4 regions of the Pantoea sp. E956-1 genome follow, and region 2 is predicted to be linked to each of the others. Evidence: predicted binding sites of a transcription regulator. Region 2 holds the regulator's gene; each other region holds the start of a gene.
What was found. Region 2 encodes PhoB, which activates phosphate uptake and scavenging genes when phosphate is short. Its sites were predicted from a motif close to CTGTCATAAAACTGNCNNAT; they were not measured.
Positions count from the first base shown of each region.

Region 1: a site for PhoB is predicted at 1,397-1,416, ahead of pstS (phosphate ABC transporter substrate-binding protein PstS). Genes of this name have one in related genera too.
Region 3: a site for PhoB is predicted at 1,232-1,251, ahead of glpT (glycerol-3-phosphate transporter). Genes of this name have one in related genera too.
Region 4: a site for PhoB is predicted at 969-988, ahead of uvrB (excinuclease ABC subunit UvrB). Genes of this name have one in related genera too.

Region 1 covers NZ_CEUYZP010000007.1:216,078-218,282, forward strand. Annotated here, with positions in the region: gene pstC (phosphate ABC transporter permease PstC) at 1-160, opposite strand, end outside; gene pstS (phosphate ABC transporter substrate-binding protein PstS) at 248-1,291, opposite strand; gene glmS (glutamine--fructose-6-phosphate transaminase (isomerizing)) at 1,457-2,205, opposite strand, start outside.
Region 2 covers NZ_CEUYZP010000010.1:12,673-14,877, forward strand. Annotated here, with positions in the region: gene phoR (phosphate regulon sensor histidine kinase PhoR) at 1-942, opposite strand, end outside; gene phoB (phosphate response regulator transcription factor PhoB) at 957-1,646, opposite strand; gene sbcD (exonuclease subunit SbcD) at 1,844-2,205, shown strand, end outside.
Region 3 covers NZ_CEUYZP010000007.1:26,629-28,833, forward strand. Annotated here, with positions in the region: gene AC0T7J_RS16795 (carboxylate/amino acid/amine transporter) at 159-1,022, opposite strand; gene glpT (glycerol-3-phosphate transporter) at 1,397-2,205, shown strand, end outside.
Region 4 covers NZ_CEUYZP010000002.1:172,763-174,967, forward strand. Annotated here, with positions in the region: gene AC0T7J_RS08330 (ABC transporter ATP-binding protein) at 1-303, opposite strand, end outside; gene AC0T7J_RS08335 (hypothetical protein) at 487-765, shown strand; gene uvrB (excinuclease ABC subunit UvrB) at 1,197-2,205, shown strand, end outside.

The DNA.
Region 1 (2,205 bases), on a different contig from region 2:
AACCAAACTTCTGGATGCTGGGCCACGAGGAGATGATCAGGGAGACAATAATGCCACCCATCAGTAACAGGACAATCAGCGCAGCCAGCCTGACCAGCGCGCCAAAAATCTTGTCACCTTGTTTGCCTGGGGCTTTGAATGCCGGCTTCGTTGCAGCCATAGAAGTCTCAGTCTTCAGAAGTTATCAGGACGGCATGACGCCGCCCGTTGGGTCTGACCGGACCGCTGTCCGGTCAGGGTCGGTCAATTACTGATAAAGCGCTTTACCAGAACTGTCTTTGATATTGGCTTTCCAGGCCGCGCGAATCTGTTCGGTCACGCTCTCTGGCAGCGCAGCATAGTCCAGCGCTGTGGCGGTTTTGCTGCCGCTTTTGTAAGCCCAGTCGAAGAACTTCAGCACTTCGCTGCCTTTGGCCGCATTCGCCTGATCTTTGTAAATCAGAATGAAGGTGGTTGAAGAGATTGGCCAGGCATCAGCACCCTTCTGGAAGGTCAGGTCCTGAGCAAAAGATTTGCTCCAGTCAGCGCCTTTCGCGGCATTACTGAAGCTGGTTTCGCTCGGTGCAACCGGCTTGCCATCGGCATCCATCAGTTTGGTGTAGGTCAGATTGTTCTGTTTGGCGTAGGCGTATTCGACATAGCCGATTGAACCCGGCAGACGCTGTACAAACGCGGCGACGCCGTCGTTACCTTTACCGCCCAGACCGACCGGCCAGTTGACGGTGTTGCCTTTACCAATTTTGCTGTTCCAGTCCGGGTTCACTTTCGCCAGATAGCTGGTGAAGACGAATGAGGTGCCTGAACCATCAGCGCGACGTACCACGTTGATGTTGGTCTCTGGCAGTTTCACGCCTGGGTTAAGTTTGGCAATCGCCGGGTCGTTCCACTTTTTGATGGTGCCGAGGTAAATATCACCGACGGTTTTGCCATCCAGCGTCAGCTGACCTGACTTGATACCTGGCAGGTTAACCGCCAGCACCACGCCACCGATCACGGTCGGAAACTGGAACAGACCATTTTTCTGCAGATCTTCATCTTTCATTGGCGCATCAGACGCACCGAAATCGACTGTTTTGGCGATGATCTGTTTAACGCCGCCTGATGAACCGATACCCTGGTAGTTAACTTTGCTACCGGTGGCTTTTTGATATTCTGCTGCCCACTTGGCATAAACCGGCGCCGGGAACGTCCCGCCTGCGCCTGTGAGATCGGTTGCCGCAAAAGCAGATACCGCGCTTACGGCGAAGGTGGTGGCGAGGATTCGGGCTACGGTGCTACGCATCAGTGTCATATTCCCTCCAGGGGAGAAAAGTCAGGCTTGGGGCCGTTTTAGTAAGAGTCTGTGATTGCTGCAGGAGGGAAAATAGGACAGTTTGATGACAGCTAAATGTAGGAAATATGACAGTTATATGACAGAGGACCAGAATGAAGTGGGCCCGCGACGGGGCCCACCAGGTTATTCCACAGTAACCGATTTTGCCAGGTTACGTGGCTGATCGACGTCGGTCCCTTTGATCAGGGCGACGTGATAGGAGAGTAACTGTAACGGCACCGTGTAGAAGATAGGCGCAATCACTTCTTCGACATGCGGCAACGGGATAATCTTCATCCCGTCACTGTCGCTGAAGCCCGCATCCTGATCGGCAAACACATAGAGCAGGCCGCCGCGTGCACGCACCTCTTCGATGTTGGATTTGAGCTTCTCCAGCAGTTCGTTGTTAGGTGCCACCACAATCACCGGCATGTCCGCATCAATCAGCGCCAGTGGGCCGTGTTTCAGCTCGCCTGCGGCGTAGGCTTCCGCATGAATATAGGAGATCTCCTTGAGCTTCAGCGCCCCTTCCATGGCAATCGGGTATTGATCGCCACGACCCAGGAACAGCGCGTGATGCTTGTCAGAGAAGCCTTCTGCCAGATTTTCAATCAGCTTATCCTGCGCCAGCATCTGCTCAATCCGGTTCGGCAACGCCTGCAGTGCATGAACGATCTCATGTTCAGTCTCGGCAGACATCCCTTTCAGACGGCCCAGTTTCGCCACCAGCATCAGCAGCACCGCTAACTGGGTGGTGAACGCTTTGGTAGAGGCGACGCCGATTTCGGTTCCCGCTTTGGTCATCAGCGCCAGGTCAGATTCCCGCACCAGTGACGAACCCGCCACGTTACAGACCGCCAGCGAGCCCAGGTAGCCCAGCTCTTTAGAGAGAC
Region 2 (2,205 bases):
GTTGCCGAACACTTTCAGATGGGGATCGGTATGGAAGTGGATGTCGTGACGGCCGCCACTCAGCGTTGCCGCCTCATGCTGCAGCAGTTTCAGCATCACCGGCACATCAACCTTCTCTTTCAGATCGATCGCGGGCGCAGCTTCAATGCGCGACAGCGTCAGCAGCTGTTTGACGAGGCTGTCCATGCGGCGCGTCTGCTCCGACATGGTGTGCAGCGCTTTGCTGCGCGAAGGCTCGCTCATTACCGAGTCGTTCATCATCTCCAGGTAGCCCTGCAGCACCGTGAGCGGTGTGCGCAATTCATGGCTGACGTTGGCAAAGAAGTTGCGGCGTGCCCCCTCCAGCTGATGCATCTGCGTGACATCACGCGCCACCAGCAGCCACTGCCCCTCGCTGTAGGGCATGACGCGGAACTCCATGTGAAGTTTGTTGTTCAGCACCAGCGTCAGCGGCTTGTCGAAATCGCGCTGGCGAAGATAGCGGGAGAACTCCGGATAACGGAGCAGATTGAGGATGTTCTGGCCATTATCTTCCGGCCAGCGCAGACCCAGGTGCTGCTGCGCCAGGCCGTTACACCAGAAAATGGTGCCCTCTTCGGTGGTCAGGATCACCGCATCCGGCAGCGACTCGGCACCGCTGCGGAAACGCTTAATCAGATTGCCCAGTTCACGCCGCCGCCGCCGGTTGCGGAGCTGCATCTGGTAAAGACCATAAAACAGTGGTTCCCAGCTGGCACGCCCGGCTGGTGGCGTCATGGTGCGGTCGAGCCACAGCCAGTGCGACAGCCGCATCAGATTGTGAAAATGCCACAACAGCACCGTCAGCACGCTCAGCAGCAGCCACCAGGGCAGACCGCCGAACAGCAGGCCCAGCAGCACTGCGGGCAGACAGACCAGCAGCAGTTCTGTCAGTAATCTCTTCCAGGAGAGGCGTTCCAGCACGGTTAAGGCTCCGTTTAGTAGCGGGCAGAGAAACGATACCCTGTTCCGCGAACGGTTTGTACCATGCGATCGTGGCCGGACACTTCCAGCGCTTTACGTAAACGGCGGATGTGAACATCGACAGTACGATCTTCCACATACACATTGGTGCCCCAGACGTGGTTCAGCAACTGTTCGCGGCTGTAGACGCGTTCCGGGTGGGTCATAAAGAAGTGCAGCAGCTTATATTCGGTGGGGCCCATCTCCAGCGGCGTGGTTTCGGACATCACGCGATGTGAGGAGGGATCCAGACTCAGCCCCTGCATCTCAATCACCTCTTCCACGGCCATCGGCGAAATACGGCGCATCACCGCTTTGATTCTCGCCATCAGCTCTTTGGGTGAAAAGGGCTTGGTAATGTAATCATCGGCACCCACTTCCAGGCCGCGCACCCGATCTTCCTCTTCGCCGCGCGCGGTGAGCATCATCACCGGGATATCGCGTGTCATCGCCTCGCGTTTCAGATGTTTGATAAACTGAATACCGCTGCCACCGGGTAACATCCAGTCCAGCAAAATCAGGTCGGGCCAGGGTTCAATCAGCTTGCCAATGGCGCTGTCATAATCTTCCGCCTCGATTGGCTGATAGTCGTTCTGCTCCAGAACAAAACACAACATTTCACGGATGGGGGCTTCATCCTCCACAACCAAAATGCGCTTAGCCATTATTACTCCTGCTGATTATGACGGATGTCACTGAGATTCGCGGCGCCATTATGCGTCAGATTTGTGACACTTTTATGAAAAACATAACCTGCCGGTAACCTCACTGGTAATCATTTATGACAGCGCAGCGACAATTTTTTGCTTTGGCCGCAGAGCCAGTATAATCGCCGGGCGAATCACAACGGCAGGGACTTATCATGCGCATCATTCATACTGCGGACTGGCATCTGGGGCAGTTCTTTTACAACAAAAGTCGGGCAGCGGAACATCAGGCGTTTCTCGACTGGCTGTTGTGCCAGATTGAACAGCATCAGGTGGATGCGTTGATTATTGCAGGCGATCTGTTTGATACCGGCACGCCGCCCAGCTACGCCCGCGAGATGTTTAACCGCTTTGTAGTGGCGCTGCAGCCCAGCGGCTGTCAGCTGATTGTGCTGGCGGGCAACCACGATTCCGTTGCGACGCTGAATGAGTCGCGTGAGCTGCTCGCCTGTCTCAATACCCGGGTGATCGCCACCCCGCAGGAGCAGGATGATGTGTTGCTGCTCAACACCCGGCA
Region 3 (2,205 bases), on a different contig from region 2:
AGCAACACCAGGCCAGCCCTGGGAGTGAAAGCGGGTCATCGGTGGAGCATTCGTCGCAGGGGGAAAAAAGCGCCGGGCGCGTTTCTGAACCATCCTGTAAGATTCCTTCGCGATCGGACGCGCCAGCCCGGGAGGCCGCACCACTGTTGCCGCCCTGTTTATGATCGTTCACTGCGCCCCACCACCCAGCGCTTGTGCACCCACAGCGAGGCGAGGATCACCAGTGCGCCCGCAATAAAGCCTGGCCAGTGCGGTTTCTCCTGCCAGATAGCCAGATTCACCAGCAGCCCGGCAGGAACGTGCATGTTATTCATAATGCCCAGCGTGCCGGCATCGACCTGGGTCGCACCATAATTCCACATAAAATAGCCGAGACCGGAAGCCGCAATGCCCAGCCAGACCAGAATGCCCCACTGCAATGGGGTGGTTGGCAACTTCTGCGGATTGCCCCAGGCACACCAGGCGATCACCGCAATCAACACCGCACCCAGATAGAACCAGGAGAAGGCCGCGTGCTGCGGCATCGGGCGGGTCTCCTGCAGACGCTTATAGCCCACCATTCCCGCCGCGAAGCAGATGTTTGCCAGTTGCACTAACAGCAGACCAAACCAGAAATGATCGCTGACTTTGTCATAGCGAATAATCGCCGCACCTGCCACAGCCAGAAGTGCACTGAAGATATAGCCGATGCGCAGTGGACGACGGCTGATCAGATCGTAAATCAGCGTCACATAAAGCGGCGTCATCACCGTAAACAGCAGGAATTCCGACACGCTAAGGTAGAGATAGGCTTCGAAACTCAGCAGATACATCACGCCCAGCTGCAGCATCCCGACCAGCATGTAAAGCAACAGCGTTGAAGGGCGATGACCACGCCAGCGCAGGAAAGGTAAAAAAACCAGTGCAGCCAGCGCCAGTCGCATCAGTACAGAGAACCAGCTGTCCACCTGCCCGGCAAGGTATTCGCCAATCAGGCTGAACGAAAAGGCCCACAGGATGGTGGTAATAATCAATAAAAACACGGCGACGATCCCGAAATTAACAGGCCGTCAGTGTAAACAATGTGCTGCCATCAGGCTGTGAAATCTGGTTGACATCTGATTACAAACCAGGCGATCAGCATGTCCATCGGAAAAGGGCTTTTGCCTCCTGATATAACTGCCTACAGAAAGATCTTTCAGCCAGATAAAATGCGCGAAATGATCCATCGCATGATCACTTCCGCTCTAAGTTGTAATAAAACTGTAACAAATGTGTCATTCATCACAGTAACGTTCTGCAACTAACACTATTCTTTGCGCGAAATGGAACATTCTGCGTCCATTTTCTTCTGCTCTTTTCCTGCCCCAACCTGCTGGGAATTAAAAACCATAATGTGCCCTGGAGGGCCTCACTGATGCTGAGCATTTTTAAACCTGCACCACGTCAGCCGCAGGTGGCGGAGGATCACGTTGATCCGCTCTACCGTCGTCTGCGCTGGCAAATTTTCATCGGGATCTTCTTTGGTTACGCGGCCTACTATCTGGTCAGAAAAAACTTCGCCCTCGCCATGCCCTATCTGGTGGAGCAGGGTTTTTCACGAGGCGATCTCGGTTTTGCCCTATCCGGCATCTCCATTGCCTACGGCTTTTCAAAATTCATCATGGGCTCGGTCTCTGACCGATCAAACCCGCGCGTCTTTTTACCGGCAGGTCTGATTCTGGCCGCGACAGTAATGCTGATCATGGGATTCGTCCCCTGGGCCACCTCCAGCATTATGGTGATGTTCGTGCTGCTGTTTATCTGCGGCTGGTTCCAGGGCATGGGCTGGCCACCCTGTGGACGTACCATGGTTCACTGGTGGTCGCAAAAGGAGCGCGGCAGGATCGTCTCGATCTGGAACTGCGCCCATAACGTGGGCGGCGGTATTCCGCCTCTGCTGTTCCTGCTCGGTATGGCGTGGTTTAACGACTGGAAAGCGGCACTCTATATGCCGGCGTTTGGCGCGATTGCCATAGCGATTCTGGCTTTTGCCCTGATGCGCGATACCCCGCAATCCTGCGGTCTGCCGCCGATTGAAGAGTATAAAAACGACTATCCTCCTGACTACGATGCCAGCCATGAAGAGGAGCTGACGGCAAAACAGATCTTCATGAAATATGTGCTGCCGAACAAGCTACTGTGGTACATCGCACTGGCCAACGTGTTTGTCTATCTGCTGCGCTA
Region 4 (2,205 bases), on a different contig from region 2:
ATTATCTTCCACGCTCATCTGGGTGAAAATATGGCGGCCCTGGGGCACATAGCCAATCCCCATCTGCGCCCGCTGTTCAGCCGGTTGCAGCAGCAGATCTTCCGGCGGCGAGCCATCCTCTTTCCAGGAGATAGAGCCGCTGTTAATCGGCAATCTGCCCATGATGCAGTTCACCAGCGTGGTTTTACCCATGCCCGGACGGCCCAGAATGCCGGTGCAGGTGCCAGGCGACAGATCCAGGTCCACATCCCACAGAATATGATTTTGACCGTAAAATTGATTTACCGAACGTAAACTCAGCATCTGACACTCTCCTTCCCGATCATTAGCCTGATTGCTTCCGCGCTCTGTCGTCTGGCAAACAAGTCATCAGCAACGGCAGCCTCGCCATTGCAGCACAGTGCGCGTTCAGCGCGGTGACGCCACTGACTCCTGCAATTCCCAGGCCAGATCTAAAAACGGCCCTGTTTCCTGCCGGAGCGCCTCGTGTCAGGGAAGAAAGGTGAGAAAAACTTATCAATTCCCCACGGTGATCACGCGCCTGCACTTTTGCAGTGCCTCGGGGCGCTGTTTCTGGTGCAGAGGTACGGTAACGTGGCAGCAAGTCCGATTAAGAATCTTAGTATGAGGTGTGAAGATTTGCGTGCGGCACCCGGTGACAGATTAAAATTGCAGAATAATCCGGCAGCAGGCGACGCGAAATTTAACGCAAAAAAAATTATTTTCACGGTGGTGAGAAGGCAGGGAAAAATTATACACAGCTGATGGCGTCGGGGCTGCCATCACTTATCCACCATTCCTGTGGATAACCTTGTGCATTAGGTAATGAAAACCAGTTGGAAGCGAGGAAATACGCGGCCTGGTAACATAATGACGAGAATCTGGCCTCATAGCCTTATTTTAATAAAATCAGTTTGTTATCAAAAAACAAGCCTGAGAATTATCTGTCAGGTAACCGTACTGTAATTTTGTGACACTCTATTGACAAATGTTAAATCAGATCCCTGCCTGGGGATAACATTGCGCAACAAGCTGAGCGATAACGCTGCCAGCCTGCAGAGACATCAGGTGCTATCCTGCTGGCGTTAACATTGCACCAATACTGTTTTTATATCCAGTATTATTTTCTGGCAAAATCACCATAGCAGAGTAAAATGAGTGCCTGCCCGCCGACTTCTCCAGCAGGAACTGCATTCATGAGCAAAGCCTTTAAATTGAACTCCGCCTTTAAACCTTCGGGCGACCAGCCTGAGGCGATCCGTCGCCTGGAAGAGGGGCTGGAGGATGGACTGGCCCATCAGACCTTATTAGGCGTAACCGGCTCCGGTAAAACGTTTACCGTTGCCAACGTGATTGCCGACCTCAACCGTCCGACCATGGTGCTGGCGCCGAACAAGACGCTGGCCGCCCAGCTCTATGGCGAGATGAAAGAGTTTTTCCCGGACAACGCCGTCGAGTTTTTCGTCTCTTACTACGACTACTACCAGCCTGAAGCCTATGTGCCGAGCTCCGACACCTTTATCGAAAAGGATGCATCGGTGAACGAACATATCGAACAGATGCGTCTGTCGGCCACCAAGGCGCTGCTGGAACGGCGCGATGTCATTGTGGTGGCGTCGGTTTCGGCTATCTACGGTCTGGGCGATCCCGATCTCTATCTGAAAATGATGCTGCACCTGACCCGCGGCATGATTATCGATCAGCGCAGTATTCTGCGCCGTCTGTCAGAGCTACAGTACACCCGCAACGACCAGGCGTTTCAGCGCGGCACCTTCCGGGTGCGCGGCGAAGTGATCGATATCTTCCCGGCGGAGTCGGACGACATTGCGCTGCGCGTCGAGCTGTTTGACGAAGAGGTTGAGCGTTTGTCGCTGTTTGACCCGCTGACCGGCCAGATCGATTCGGTCGTGCCGCGCTTTACCATCTACCCCAAGACGCACTACGTCACGCCGCGTGAACGTATTCTGCAGGCGATGGAAGATATCAAAGTCGAGCTGGCGGACCGCCGCCGGGTGCTGCTGGAGAACAATAAGCTGCTGGAAGAGCAGCGCATTACCCAGCGTACCCAGTTTGACCTGGAGATGATGAGTGAGCTGGGCTACTGCTCCGGTATTGAGAACTACTCACGCTACCTCTCCGCACGCGGACCGGGCGAAGCGCCACCGACGCTGTTTGACTATCTGCCCGCCGATGGCCTGCTGGTGG